DNA from 3 places in the Virgibacillus sp. FSP13 genome. Region 3 is predicted to be linked to each of the others. Evidence: riboswitches for the same ligand, from Rfam matches in the RefSeq annotation. Region 3 holds a riboswitch; each other region holds the start of a gene.
The links. Region 3 has a riboswitch for preQ1 ahead of ACW2QC_RS11620 (QueT transporter family protein). Riboswitches for the same ligand answer to the same signal wherever they lie in the genome.
Positions count from the first base shown of each region.

Region 1: linked by a shared signal. The riboswitch ahead of queC (7-cyano-7-deazaguanine synthase QueC) and the one ahead of ACW2QC_RS11620 (QueT transporter family protein) in region 3 are both predicted to bind preQ1.
Region 2: linked by a shared signal. The riboswitch ahead of queF (preQ(1) synthase) and the one ahead of ACW2QC_RS11620 (QueT transporter family protein) in region 3 are both predicted to bind preQ1.

Region 1 is NZ_JBSVKG010000003.1:71,551-76,664, forward strand. It holds gene ACW2QC_RS04135 (ABC transporter substrate-binding protein) at 1-447, opposite strand, end outside; gene ACW2QC_RS04140 (ABC transporter permease) at 466-1,227, opposite strand; gene ACW2QC_RS04145 (ABC transporter ATP-binding protein) at 1,211-1,993, opposite strand; gene ACW2QC_RS04150 (glycine betaine uptake BCCT transporter) at 2,162-3,661, opposite strand; PreQ1 riboswitch class I at 3,863-3,909, shown strand; gene queC (7-cyano-7-deazaguanine synthase QueC) at 3,997-4,659, shown strand; gene ACW2QC_RS04160 (6-carboxytetrahydropterin synthase) at 4,656-5,093, shown strand; gene queE (7-carboxy-7-deazaguanine synthase QueE) at 5,090-5,114, shown strand, end outside.
Region 2 is NZ_JBSVKG010000003.1:135,691-140,804, forward strand. It holds gene ACW2QC_RS04450 (carbohydrate ABC transporter permease) at 1-731, shown strand, start outside; gene ACW2QC_RS04455 (SDR family oxidoreductase) at 835-1,626, opposite strand; gene ACW2QC_RS04460 (Gfo/Idh/MocA family protein) at 1,832-2,815, shown strand; PreQ1 riboswitch class I at 2,864-2,910, shown strand; gene queF (preQ(1) synthase) at 2,976-3,473, shown strand; gene ACW2QC_RS04470 (hypothetical protein) at 3,536-3,757, opposite strand; gene ACW2QC_RS04475 (catalase) at 3,954-5,114, shown strand, end outside.
Region 3 is NZ_JBSVKG010000012.1:7,393-12,506, reverse strand. It holds gene ACW2QC_RS11635 (CDGSH iron-sulfur domain-containing protein) at 127-327, shown strand; gene ACW2QC_RS11630 (TerC family protein) at 698-1,474, shown strand; gene ACW2QC_RS11625 (lysophospholipid acyltransferase family protein) at 1,588-2,187, opposite strand; PreQ1 riboswitch class I at 2,352-2,396, shown strand; gene ACW2QC_RS11620 (QueT transporter family protein) at 2,405-2,890, shown strand; gene ACW2QC_RS11615 (Rpn family recombination-promoting nuclease/putative transposase) at 3,057-3,974, opposite strand; gene ACW2QC_RS11610 (amidohydrolase) at 4,131-5,114, opposite strand, start outside.

The sequences.
Region 1 (5,114 bases), on a different contig from region 3:
ATGTGTACAGCCAACTCGTGGCGAAATGAACGTTTTCCCTTCGATATCTTCGACGTTTTTTACGCCACTACCTTCACGGGAGACGATTACAGTTCCGCCAGTTGAAGAAGCTGCAATTACTTGAACGTCGACACCGGAAATAAAGTTATTCATTGCTGGACCCGGACCAACAAGCCCGCCTTGAATTTCACCTGTTGCCAAAGCTTTCATAAAAGTAGACCCATCTGGGAAAGTCCGATATTCTACTTCAACATCTTCACCTAGATGTTTTTCATACATTTCTTTTTCCTTTGCTATCATTGCTGGTGCGTGATTAAGGTTTGGAAAATAACCGATAACGATTTTTTCCTTTTTGCTTCCGTCGTCAGATGATGCTTGTGAATCATTGCCACATGCACCTAGAATGAGTAAAAAACTCACGAACAGAAAAACAATGCTTTTTTTCAAGATGATTACCCCTTTCTTTTACGCTGCTTCTTCCAATCCCCAGCGTTTTAGTACTTTATTTTCAATTCGCTGGAAAACAAATTGATCGACAACTGACCCGATGACACCGATGATAATGATAATCCCGATTACGAGACTCATGTTGTTAAAGTCGGATGCATAGCTGAGTGTGTATCCTAGTCCTGGGCCTGTGCTTAGTAATTCCGCAGCCATTAGTGCTCGCCAGCTAAATGCCCATGCGAGTCTGACACCCGTCACGGCATGGGGGATAGCGGCTGGAACAACAACTTTAAAAAACAGATCCATTCCTCTTGATCCCATTGTTCGTGCTGCTTTTAAATAAATCGGTGCGACATTTTTGATACCAATCCGCATATTCATCGTCATGACAAAGGTACCGCCAATGATGACGACAAAAATGATCGCGGTTTCACCAAATCCAAACCAGATAATGGCAAGTGGGACCCAAACAATACTTGGGACACTTTGCAATGCTAGAATCATCGTCCCTAGGGTCTCATCAGCTGTTTTAACTTTGGCAAGTAAAACACCAAGAATAGTGCCGATTATTAATGAGATAGCAAGGCCAATAAGTAAATGACGGAAGCTTGCTAGAATATCATATACAAGTGTCATATCCTGAAGCCCATTATAAATGGATTCGGCGACAGATAAGGGACTTGGTATCATCGATTCAGGCCAGAAACCGAGTAGCACGACACCTTGCCAGATCAGAATGAGTGAAACGAAAAACAGTATACGTTTAATTGGTACTGGCATGTTGCAACTCCTCTTTCATCACGTTGTCTATTTCAGTTTTTAAAATGGCCATTACATCCTCTTCTAAACTAGCTATATCTTTTTGTGGACGCGGCCTTTGTAAATCAACTTTGAAATCAGAAATGATGGTTCCCGGTCTTGCACCCATGACAATGACGCGATCCGATAGTTTGATAGCTTCACGAATGCTATGGGTGACAAAAACAATCGTCTTTCTATTGGCAAGCCAGATCTTTTCCAGTTCTTCCTGCAGTACGTTTCTTGTCTGTTCATCCAGCGCACCGAATGGTTCATCCATTAACAAAAGCTTGGAATCCATCGCAAGTGCCCTGGCAATCGAGACACGCTGCTGCATGCCGCCGGAAAGCTCGTGTGGATAATGGTCAGCAAATTGGCTGAGGTGGACCATTTGCAAAAAATGTGCGGCGGTGGTTGCCTGTTCTTTTTTCCCCATTCTTTTTCTGAGTGGAAACATTACATTTTCTATGACCGACATCCACGGAAAGAGTGCTGCTTCCTGGAAAACCATGCTTTTTTTTGGTCCTGGTTCTTTTATCTCGCTGTTATCTAACAGCACTGTACCAGAAGATGGTTTTGTCAGCCCTGCGGTAATTGAAAGAAGCGTTGATTTACCGCAACCTGAAGGTCCTAATAAAGAAATAAATTCTCCTTCTTCAATGGATAGATTAATATCGTTTAACACCAATAATGGCTGTTTATCTCCACGCTGAAACGATTTGGATATATTTTTTATTTCTAAAAACATAGCTATCACCTCCGATTAATAACTATAATTCCTATTGGTTTTATATGGATTATAGGTATTGTACCATGGTTATCTGTCTTTTCCAATAGGCGAATGTCGGATTAGGAGGAGAAAATGGTATAAAAAAAGCCTGGAAAGATTGATATCTTTCCAGGTAGTACCCCTTCATCATGTGTTCTTTTTCTTCGGCTCCGCGGTTTTCACTTCATTGTTTAATGCTTTAAATAATGCAATGACCATCAAAATCATTACAAAAGAAAACGGTAGCGCCGCAATAATAATAGTGTTCTGGATTGCTGTTAAGCCACCAACATAGAGCAAGATAAGGGCAACAGCGGATTGGGCAATACCCCAGATGATCTTTACCTTATTTGGCGGTATAAGCGAACCGTTTGTTGATTGCATACCTAGAACAAAAGTTGCTGAGTCTGCAGAGGTAATAAAGAATGATGCAATAAGCAATATGGCAATGACAGACAAGATGAGCGATATCGGCAATTGATCAAACATGTTAAATAGCACGAGCTCTGTTGAATATTGCGTCAGATCAACACCGCTGTTTTGCACATTTCCGGCTGTCGTACCGAACACTGCATACCAGATCGATATAAACAGGGTCGGTACAACCATTACACCGATTAAAAATTGACGGATCGTACGTCCACGAGATACACGAGCGATAAACATCCCGACAAATGGTGCCCAGGATATCCACCATGCCCAAAAGAAAATTGTCCAGCCGTCAAGCCATTCTCGATTATCGCCTTCGAGGGGAGCAGACTGAAAACTCATTTCCACAATATGCTGCATATACCAACCAAATGTCTCCGTAAACATGTTTAAAATCAACAATGTCGGTCCAACGATCAACACGACAATTAGCAACAATACAGCAAGTACCATGTTTGTATTGGACAAATATTTAATCCCTTTGCTCAAACCGGTCCATGCTGAGATAAGAAATAAAATGGTGACGACGGCGATAATTAAAAATTGGGATGTAAACCCGATATCAACACCGAATAAATGGGAAAGTCCACCATTAATTTGCACGGCACCAAACCCAAGTGATGTCGCAACTCCGAAAACGGTTGCAAAAACGGCTAACACATCAATCAAAATACCAAGTGGGCCGTTCATTTTGTTGCCGAACAATGGTTTCAATGTTGCGGAAATCAAACCAGGTTCTCCTTTGCGAAATTGAAAAAATGCCAAGGCCAAAGCAATAATGCCATACATTGCCCAAACATGAACACCCCAGTGAAGGTAGGAGTATGAGAGCCCTTGCTTGAATGCTGCTTCCGAACCAACTTCCGCTGAAGGAGAGTCAACAGCATAGTTGAATAGTGGTTCAGCGGCCCCATAAAACACTAAACCAATTCCCATTCCTGCTGAGAACAACATAGCTATCCATGTTGGCGTGGAGAAATCCGGCTTTTCATTGTCCTTTCCGAGGCGAATTTTTCCATACGGACTAACTGAAATGATAACAGATAGGATAACCAAAGCGGACATGAGCAGTAAGTAGTACCACCCAAATGATGTAGAAACGAATGCTTTTATGTTACCAGATATCGTTTCGAATTGTTCTGGGAAAATTGCACCGAAAATTACAGTTAAAATGACTAAAACTAATGTGATATAAAAAACTCTTGAAACTTTCTTCATGAAGCCCCCTTGAATATTTTGACATTATAAAATTAACAATACCAAACCTCAACATGCAATGCAATTTTCAGAAAGTCGTTTATCTTAGATGTATATATATGGTTTGGTTCTGTTATGTTAGGAAATTCCAAATATAGCCATGACAGTTAGAAAAAAACGTGATAAAGTAGAAACATAACAAAAAAGAAATCTGCATACGTTGCAGGAGAGGTTCGAAATTCCATCCCTCGATAAAAAACTAAGGAGTCGAAAACAACACGCTACTTAGTGTTGTTTTTTTGATGGAAAATGATTGAAGCTCTTCTTTTGGGATGCAAAAGAGAGGAGAAATAAAGTTGGATAATAATAAGGCAGTTGTGGTGTTTAGTGGCGGCCAGGATAGTACGACATGCTTGTTCTGGGCAATGGAAAAGTTTGAACATGTGGAGGCTGTTACATTTCAATATGGACAGCGACATATTCAGGAATTGGAGTGTGCAAGGGAGATTTGTCAAACGCTTGAGGTTCCACACCATGAATTGGATATGTCATTACTAAACCAGTTAGCGCCGAATGCACTGACAAGAGATGATATTGCAATCACAGAAGGGGAAGGCTTGCCATCAACGTTTGTGCCGGGGCGAAATTTGTTGTTCTTTTCATTTGCAGCAGTTTTGGCTAAACAAATCGGCGCCAAGCATATTATTACAGGGGTGAGCGAAACTGATTTCAGTGGTTATCCGGATTGCCGCGATGGCTTTGTTAAGTCATTGAATGTGACACTGAATTTAGCGATGGATGATGCGTTTGTGATACATACTCCATTAATGTGGCGGGACAAATCGGAAGTGTGGGAGTTAAGTGATGAACTTGGTGCTTTTGAATTTGTCAAAGACCATACATTGACTTGCTACAACGGTGTAAAGGGAAGTGGCTGTGGAGAATGCCCGTCATGTAAGTTGCGCCAACGAGGGCTTGAGCAGTATGAAAATAGACGGGAAGGGGAGATTGCCAAATGATGCAGCAAATTTATCCCGCTCCAGACCATGATTATTCATATGAATTAAATAAGGACTTTCACTTTGCGGCGGCACATTATATTCCAAATGCAGAAGCTGGCAAATGTCAATATACACACGGCCATACGTATTTTGCCAATATCACGATTGGCGGCAATGAGCTTGATGATTTGGGTTTTTTGGTAAATTTTAAACAAATCAAAGACATCATTCACAAACGGTTTGACCATGGAACATTGAATGATGATCCCGCATTTTCCAACGATCGTCCAGAACAATTTCCAACGACAGAGATTGTTGCACGAACGATTTATGACATCATCGAGGAGCATTTAGAAACATTATCTAATCGGCCAGTATGCTTACAAGTTTTTTTACGTGAGACGCCAACAAGCTACTGCGTTTATCGTCCAAAGGGGGCGAAAGCTAAATGAAACTGCCAGTAATGGAAGTAT
Region 2 (5,114 bases), on a different contig from region 3:
TAACAAGTTTAAAACCTTTAGACGAAGTATCCCTTGAACAGATGTGGGAATTACCAACGTCAATCGATTTTAGTTCGTATGCTGAAGCATTTTCTAATTTGGCACCCAACTTTATGAATAGCGTATACCTAGTTGTACCGGCAACATTATTGTCTGCTTTGCTAGGTGCCATGAATGGATATGTATTATCAAAATGGAAGTTTAAAGGTTCTGAAACGATATTTACATTTATTTTATTTGGGATGTTCATTCCATATCAAAGTATTTTAATTCCATTGATCCAATTTTTACGTACCATTGAATTGTATAATACGATTCCCGGATTAATTCTTGCACACGTGGTATATGGGTTACCGATTACAACATTGATGTTCCGTAATTTTTACGCAAGTATTCCAGATACCATGATTGAAGCCGCTAAAATTGATGGAGCAAACTTCTTAGGGATTTTTAGACATATTATTATTCCTCTTTCTATCACAGGTTTTGTCGTTGTTGCGATTTGGCAGTTTACGAATATTTGGAATGAGTTTTTATTTGCTGTAACCATTACAACCTCGGATAAACAACCGATCATGGTTGCCCTGCAGAACTTATCTGGCAGTCAAATCGTGCAGTGGAATGTGCAAATGGCTGGTGCGTTAATTGCAGCCTTGCCAACGCTATTGGTTTACATCTTTTTAGGAAAGTATTTTGTTAGAGGATTATTGGCTGGATCTGTTAAGGGGTAGAATTATAACTTGTAAAATTGAAGGCATTATAAAAAAAGAAGGTCTCATAAGCCGTAAGTCATGATTAGAGCTTATGGGACCTTCTTTGAATAACCCTTCCTACTTACAATGCCTTCACCAAACCACCATCTACAACCAATGACTGTCCTGTCACATAAGTGTTTGCCTGCGAGCATAGATAAACAATCATATTTGCAAATTCTTGAGGTTCGCCATAGCGCTTAATTGGAATGGACTGTTCTGTTTTGGCTTTTAACTCATCCGGATTAATGTTTAACTTCTCCGCATTTATTTTATCTAATTTGGCAACACGATCAGTTGCAATTCTTCCTGGGCCAACGGTATTAATTAAAATGTTATCTTCTGCTAGTTCCTGAGAGAGGCTCTTGGAAAGACCAACAATCCCAGCTCGGAACGTATTGGATAAAATCAAATTATCCAGTGTTTGTTTAATGGAAGAGGAAGCAATGTTGACAATATGACCGCTTCGTTGTTTTTTCATATAGGGCAAAACATCTCGGATGGTTCGGACAAAGCTTAACAGGTTTAATTCAAACGCATCGTACCATGCTTGATCATCAAAATCGGTAAATAGCCCTGCTGGAGGACCGCCAGCATTGTTAACCAGTACATCGATCGTGCCATTTTTCTCCACTACTTTTTCGATTAATTGTTTGATGGAATCAGGTTTGGTAATATCGCAGACCGCATATTCCACGTTTTCATTTCCGGTTTCCTTCTGTATATCATTTTTCGCTTTATCCAATTCCTGTTCATTTCGACTGGAGATAAAGACATGTGCTCCTTCAGCCGCGAATAATTGGGCCGTTGCTTTTCCCAAGCCTTTGCTTGATGCCATTACAACAACTGACTTTCCTTGTAAACCTAAGTCCATAATGATTCCTCCTGTTAATATCGATAATTAGAAATATCTTAATATTAATTTATTGGAAATTCAAGTTGTGGAGGGAGGGTGATAGAATGGATTATAACTTTCTGTAACAAACAGTATCCCAACTCGTATCGTGCGTTCCAGGTCTTTTCCTGCTAAAATACAGATGAGGTAGTACACGCTAATTATGAAAAGGGAGAGTGAAAAAATGAAATTCGGTACCATTGGAACAAGCTGGATCACGGATACTTTTATTGATGCCGCAAACGAAGCAGATAATTTTAAGCTTGCAGCAGTCTATTCCCGCACGGAAGACAAAGCGAAGCAATTTGCTGAGAAACATGATGCACCACATTATTTCACGGACTTACGAAAAATGGCAGCGAGTAATGAACTCGATTGTGTATATATTTCATCGCCCAATTCCTTGCATTTTGAACAGGCTGTTTTATTTTTAAAGCATAAAAAGCATGTCATCTGTGAAAAGCCAATTTTTTCAAATACAACAGAGTTACAGGAAGCACATCGAATTGCTGAGGAAAATGAAGTCTATTTATTTGAAGCAATGCGGAATATCCATTCTCCTAATTTTTTACGTTTACAGGAGAATATGAAAGAAATAGGTACCGTCCGTAGTATGATGCTGCAACGTGTACAATACTCATCAAGATATGACAAATATTTAGCAGGGGAAGTTCCTAATATCTTCTCAGCTGAATTTTCCGGTGGTGCGATTGTTGACTTAGGCGTTTATCCACTTACTATTGCTGTGGCGCTATTTGGAAAACCGCAACGTGTTGCCTATTTTCCTGTGAAGCTAGAAAGTGGTGTTGATGGAAATGGCACTCTTGTTTTAGTGTATCCTGATTTTACTTGCACTATTGTTTGCTCGAAAATATCCAATTCCTATAATCCCAATGAAATTCATGGGGAAAAGGGCACGCTATTATTCGGTGATACTGGAACACTTACAGATCAAGCACTAATTAAAACCCATTCAGATGAAAAAGTTTTATTAGAGACTGTGGTTAATGACCATGACATGGTATATGAAATTAACCATTTTCGAAAAATCATTGAAACGGCAAATGATCGGGAATATAAAGCATTGAAAGAGTTAAGTTACTTAGTGCTTTCAATTACGGAAGAAGCGCGTAAACAAAGTGGCATTGTTTTTGCTGTTGAAAGATAATGTTGAATTGACATAACACTATGCCCACTATATAATAATTGGTGATAAATGGGAGAGGTTCTTAGCTTAAACCCTCTATAAAAAACTAAGGACAGATGATGCGATTAAAAGACCATGTGCCTTAGGCCGTGGTCTTTTTACATGATTGGGAGGTATATAAATGGCGGGAAGACGAGACGATGAACTACCAGATATTACGCTTTTAGGCAGCCAGGGAACAACATATGAATTTGACTATACACCAGAAGTTTTAGAGACATTTGATAATAAGCATCCAAACCGGGACTATTTTGTAAAATTCAATTGTCCAGAATTTACAACATTGTGTCCGAAAACAGGGCAACCAGATTTTGGTACGGTCTACATTAGCTACATACCTGGTGAAAAAATGGTGGAAAGTAAATCATTAAAATTATATTTATTCAGTTTCCGAAATCATGGCGATTTTCATGAAGACAGTATGAATATTATTATGAACGATCTTATTGAACTGATGGATCCGCGGTATATCGAAGTGTGGGGGAAATTTACACCGCGCGGAGGTATTTCGATTGATCCGTATTGTAATTATGGAAAGCCTGGAACAAAATTTATGCAAATGGCCGACCATCGGATGATGAATCATGATTTGTATCCGGAGAAGATAGATAACCGCTGAGTATCGTTTGATGAGCTGAAAAAGAAGAGAGAGCTAAGTTGGAAACATAATGTAAGGGGACGTCATACCAAATTGGGTGGCGTCTTTTGTTGATCTAACAGAATTCGATTAGCAGGAAGTCGCCGGACGGGAGCGGAAAATCGCCGGAAGAAAGCGAAAGTCGCCGGAAGAAAGCGAAAGTTGCCGGAAAAAAGCGGAAAGTCGCCGGAAGAAAGCGAAAAGTCGCCGGAAGAGAGCGAGAAATCGCCGGACAAAGGCAGAAAGTCACCGAAAATACCGCCCAAAACCGCCGAGAAACTACTATGAGTGTAGTTGCTCGGCGTTTTGCGTCATCTTTACTGTTGGTTTTATTTACAAAAACAATCATCTGCGCTACTTTTTCCCAGTTGCAATATTTAGATTAAAAAAGGTAATAAATTTTATAACGGCACATATGGATTAAAGTAGAGTTTTAAATCTTACAACAGGGCGGGTGATCAGATGGATAAAGATAAAGATAGAAATAAAAAGCCGACTGACGGCAACCCAAAAGATGAGCAACTAGAACAGTACCGCCGCAAAAATACGGGCCCAGGCGAAAAGCTGACAAGTGATGCAGGTTTAAAAATTTCAAATGACAGATGGTCGTTGAGGGCGGGAAGACGCGGTCCAACGTTATTTCAAGACTTCCATTTTTATAAGAAACAATCCCATTTTAACCGAGAACGGATACCGGAAAAAGTGGTTCATGCAAGAGGTGACGGAGCATATGGTGAATTTGAGTTATATAAATCCATGGGCCATGTCACAAGAGCACACTTTTTGCAGGAGCCAGGATGCAAAACACCAGTATTTGTTCGATTCTCTAATTTTATAGGAAGTAAAGGTTCTAAAGATACAGCAATCGATATACGTGGTTTTGCAACCAAGTTTTATACCCAAGAAGGAAATTATGATATGTTGGCACTCTCATTTGCTATCTTCTCTATTATGGATGCCATGAAATTTTCAGATTTTACGCATATGGCTAAGCCGAATCCGCGTACGGGAGTCCCACAAGCCACTGTTGCGCACACGAATAGCTGGGATTACGTCGCCAATAATCAAGAAGTTGCGCATTTCATAATGTGGCTGATGTCCGGTCGGGGCCGTCCGAGAAGCTGGCGAATGATGGAAGCTTGGCCGGTCAATACGTTCCGATTTATCAACCAACAGGGGAAATCAACTTTTGTCCGATTTGTATGGAAACCTGTTCTTGGGGTTCATTCATTGCTACTTGATGAAGCGAATATTATCGGAGGTGTAGATCCAGACTTCCACAGGCGAGATTTACATGAGGCCATTGAATGCGGTGCCTATCCGGAATATGAATTAGGTGTGCAGTTGATCGCTGAAGAAGATGAATTCAAATATGACTTTGACATTCTAAATGATACACAATTCTGGCCGGAAGAAGTCGTCCCTGTTGAAATCATTGGTAAAATGACGTTGAATCGACTCGTTGATAATCATTTTGCAGAAGAAGAACAGTCTTCATTTGACCCGGCAACACTTGTTCCAGGAATTGATTTCTCCAATGATCCTGTTCTACAGGGAAGGTCCTTTGCTTACAGGGATACAGATTATCATCGACTTGGAACGGGAAATATTAATGAAATACCT
Region 3 (5,114 bases):
AAAATAACTCCTTGACAGATGCCAAACTCTACAGACAAAATATAGACGAGGATTATTTTCCCAAAATTTTAAATTGTGTTTTGTTTATCATGTTTTTGTATAAACTAGATAAAGGAGGTGATAAGAATGGCAGAAGCAAATATCAAGGTAAACGATAATGGCCCCTATGTTGTTACTGGCTCTTTTGAAGTAGCAGATGCGGAAGGAAACACTTTCCAAACAAAAAAGGCGGTTTCATTGTGTCGTTGTGGACATTCCTCGAACAAACCATTTTGTGATGGAACCCATAAAAAAGTTGACTTTGAAAGTACACCACGAGCAAAATAAAAGGAACACGACAATAAAGGGATTTTGCTTGCAGAATTCAAATGGAATGTTATGTTAAAAATGTTATCCTATGTTATCCTTTCCCACTTTAAAATCGCTAACATCTGAGCTATTCGTCTATTTCCAAAGATAGGTTAGCATTGACAGATTACTCGTAACATGGTTTAATAAAAGTAGATTTTCAAAGGGGAGTAGCTTTAACTGTAAAGTCGTCATTACAGAGTATTACACTCTCGGCTTTACTGGCAACTTACGGCGTTGTTAGCAAGACCTTTGCCAATGTGGTAAAGGTCTTGTATTTTTCTAGAGGCTTTTACCACATTAACTGGTAAAAGCCTCTATTTTTTATTTACAGAAGGGAGAAGTCGATGTGGAATCACTTTGGCTTGAGTATGGATGGACATTATTAGTATTAATCGGATTAGAGGGGATACTGTCTGCTGATAACGCACTCGTTCTGGCAGTAATAGCTAAACACTTACCGGACGAGGAAAAAAAACGTGCTATAAACTATGGTATTATCGGTGCGTTTATTTTCAGATTCGCGGCGCTATTCACGATATCCTTTCTAGTAAATGTATGGCAGGTTCAAGCAATCGGCGCTGCATACCTTATTTACTTGGGCGCAAAGAATGTAATCGGAAAATATTTTGGTTCAGAAAAGGAGAAAAAGGTCCCTGTTGGTAATAGCTTCTGGTCCACCGTAGCTAAAATTGGTGTTGCTGATCTAGCCTTTGCGGTTGATTCTATTCTGGCAGCTGTTGCACTAGCTATGGCACTTCCTGAAACACCAATACCACAGTTTGGTGGAATGGACGGAGGGAAATTTGCAATTGTAGTCATCGCAGGAATAGCTGGTTTAATATTAATTAAATTCGCTGCAACCTGGTTTGTTACATTGCTTGACAAGCGACCAGGCTTAGAAACAACCGCATACCTGATCGTTGCATGGGTAGGGGTAAAACTTGCTGTTATTACCTTAGCACACCCGGCAGTCAGCTTATTACCTGAAGACTTTTCCCATAGTACTGGGTGGAAGTTTACTTTCTGGGGAATCCTACTTGCTATTGCTATAATCGGCTGGTTCCTTTCAGGTAAAGGCAGTACACAGAAAAAAGGAGCAATCAAACACGGCTCCTCTTCATAAAAAAGGTCCATACTCATCATTTAACATTACGGGATGTAAAGCATTTTGGCCATTCCTTCCTATGGTTGAGCCAAAAGCTGAAAAACCCTGCTGCTTGTTGCAACAGGGTTTTCTTATTTCTGATAAGTCATTAGCTCTTGTTTCAACTTGTTTAAAGCATCATTTAAGTCATCCATCATTATTTCCAATGCCTCTTTTTTAGGTAACTCTTTTGATAAATATATTGGCTCACCGTAAATGATACGAGGTTTTTTGCGCTTAAATAAATCACTGAAATTATTAGGCCCAACATATGCAACTGGAATAATAGGGGCCTTAGAATGAGCGGCGATGGTTACAGCTCCTCTTTTTAACGGAACTTCCTCGCTTGTTCTAGTTCCACTTGGAAATATACCAACGACCTCGCCTTTTGACAGCAATTTACGTGGAATTTTAATCGAACTTGGTCCTGGGTTTTCACGATCAACTGGAAATGCGTTTAGTTTGTTCATCAACCATTTTAATGGGCCGTTTTGAAACAGCTCTTTTTTGGCCATGTAATGTATTTTTGTCGGTAACACAGAAATGCCAAGCCATAATATATCTACCCAGCCTGTGTGTGTACAGGCTATAACATAACCACCCTTTTGTGGCAGATTTTCTTTTTTATATATCTTTATGCTTCCAAATAGACTTAATATTATTTTTAAAAGATACGCAGCGAAATAATACATGTATCTTCACCTCTCCCATCTATCTTAAGGTCTGCTACTTATACAATCATTTTAACATAAGATATTAACACCTGGTACTATATAAATGAAAATGTAATTATTTTTATAAGCTCTTCCCTATTGATTTTACTCGATAAAGTTTTATAATGAAATAGTTGCTTTTCAGACACGTGGTTCGAAACCATCCCACGTTAAAAAACTAAGGAGAGAATAAAATATGAAAGTAAATACGCTAGTCACAAACGGCTTGCTGGCTGCAGTATATATAGCAGTGTCGTTACTAATCCAACCTTTTGGATTTACTAATATCCAATTCCGTGTCCCAGAAGTGCTGAATCACCTTGTAGTTTTTAACAAAAAGTACATTTTCGGAATTGTATTAGGCGTTTTTTTATCTAATTTCTTTTTTTCACCATTAGGTATGTACGATCTCGTTTTTGGGGTATCGCAATCCATTATTTCACTATTGATTACGATTATAATTGCGCGTTACATTAAAAACAAATGGCTTTTAATGATTATCAACACACTTGTCTTCACATTTACCATGTTTATTATTGCCTGGGAACTAAGCCTAGCTTTCGGAGCACCATTTTTATTTACATGGTTGACAACAGCTATCGGCGAATTTGTTGTAATGGCAGTAGGGATGCCAATCATGTATGCCCTTAATAAGCGTGTGAAGTTTGATAAATTAATTTAACTGAACGGACGTAAAAGAGAGTTCACTAGGGGGGTGAATTCTCTTTTTATTTCATAACAATGGCACTAAAAAAAGCTTTTTTTCATCCGAATACAAAAATAGAGGATATACGTACACAAAAACATCCCAAGACAAACAAGTCAAAAAATCTTGGGATGTTTTTGTGTTAAATCTTTTCCTTTAAACATTCAATTTTAGCTCTATCAAGCCGTGTAACTTTCGCTATAAACTCAATTGAAGCCCCTTCTTTGAGCATTCCAATAGCAATTTCCTCTTTTGCAGCCTCTTTCCCTTCTTTTTTCCCTTCTTTTTTCCCTTCTTTTCTCCCTTCTTCTCTACCCTTTTCCTCCCAGGAAATTGGTAATTTCATAATTTCCTCCGATTCATCCATTTGCTTAATCTCTTCCATTACCTTTCCCTCCTCATTTTTATTCAATTTTAAATATTCCTCAAAAAATCCAATAATAAGCCTACTTTTAGCTGGATTTAATTCCATCTTAGTCATCATTCGCAAAAATTCAATTTTAACTTGAACTTTTTCCTCCTCGGAGTAACCCATTTTACTTAGCAAAGCTGCTGCGATCGGGTTATTTAATTCAATATAATCCCGCCAATTCTCTTTGTTTAGCTCTAACATCAAAAAATTAAATGTCAAAACATGAAAGAATGGAAATTCAATCGTAAATTCATCTTTTTCATTTCGTTTTTCATCGTAACTGAAAACGGCTATGGGTAAAATTGGATTTCTGTATTTATTATATAAAAGATTGAAATAATGATACATCCGTTCATGGAAATTTGGTTGCCCGTAGCTCTGTGGTTCCACATGAATAATAATTAGTGTGTCTTCTCCCTTAAGCTTTGTTTCAATCACAATATCTGCTCTCTTGCTGTTTCCCTTGAACAGGTCAGTAAATACTTCCTCTGATAACGGCTTAATAGCAGAAAAATCAACATGTCGATGAACTTCTGGATAAAATAATTCTAAGAATTCTGCAAAAAATGTGTGGATTAATTCTTTAAATAAGTGATCATGATAGGTATACTGGGAGGAATCTTCGCGCACTAGTGTCGTTAGTGCCATTATAACACTTCCTTTGGAGATTTTTTTAGAGGAATGACCGAGGTGTTTTTCTACTTCTAATATACTACATTATTCTAATTAAAAACAAGTGTTCTCATTACTTTTTTAGAAGCAGCCTTGCAACGCAAACTGCTGAGGCTACTTCCTTTACTGTTTTCAATTTTGGTCTAACCCAAAATAACTACACACAACTTGTCCAACCGATTTCGCCGCAACAAGGATGGCATCTTCATCAATATCAAATTTTGGATGATGATTAAAATATGGTTCTTCCACTCCTTTTGGTGTACAACCAATGTAAAAATAACAGCCAGGGATTTTTTCCAAATAGTAAGCAAAATCATCTGACGGTGCCATCTTTGGAAATTCCTTTACTTCCGTTATATCTTTATCATCCAGACGTTGTAAACTTTGTGCAACCATTTCAGTTATTTCAGGGTCATTGTATAATGGCGGATAATCAGCGGTATACGTGAGGTCACATTTTACACCAAATTCTTCTTCAACCCCTCTTACAATCCGTTGAAATTCATCGGCAATGACCTTTTGAATTTCTTCATCCGCGTACCGTATATCACCTTCAAGTTCCACGCTATCTTTAATAACGTTGAATGTTCCTTTTCCATCGAACGAACCAACCGTGACAACTCCTGCGTCAAATGGATTTAATCGACGGCTAACAATGGTTTGAACGGCTGTAACAAAATGTGCACCTGCTACAATGGAATCATTCGCTAGGTGAGGAGAAGAACCATGGCCGCCAACACCTTGAATTTTTAATTTAAAATAGGTCCTTCCGTTAAAAGAATAGCCGCTATGATAGCCAACAATACCCGCTTTTCCCATTGGTAGCACGTGGATACCAAAAATGTTATCAACATCATCCAGACGGCCAGATTCAACAATACTTTTTGCTCCACCGGGCGGAACCTCTTCTGCATGCTGGTGAATGACCTTAATTGTCCCCGGAATCTCATCTTTTAACTGGATTAGACAATCAGCAAGAATTAATAGATAAGCTGTATGTGCATCATGACCGCATGCATGCATGACACCTTCATTTTTTGATTTAAACGCTACATCCGTTTCCTCGGTAATTGGCAGTGCATCGAAATCTGCCCGGAGTCCAATTGTTTTACC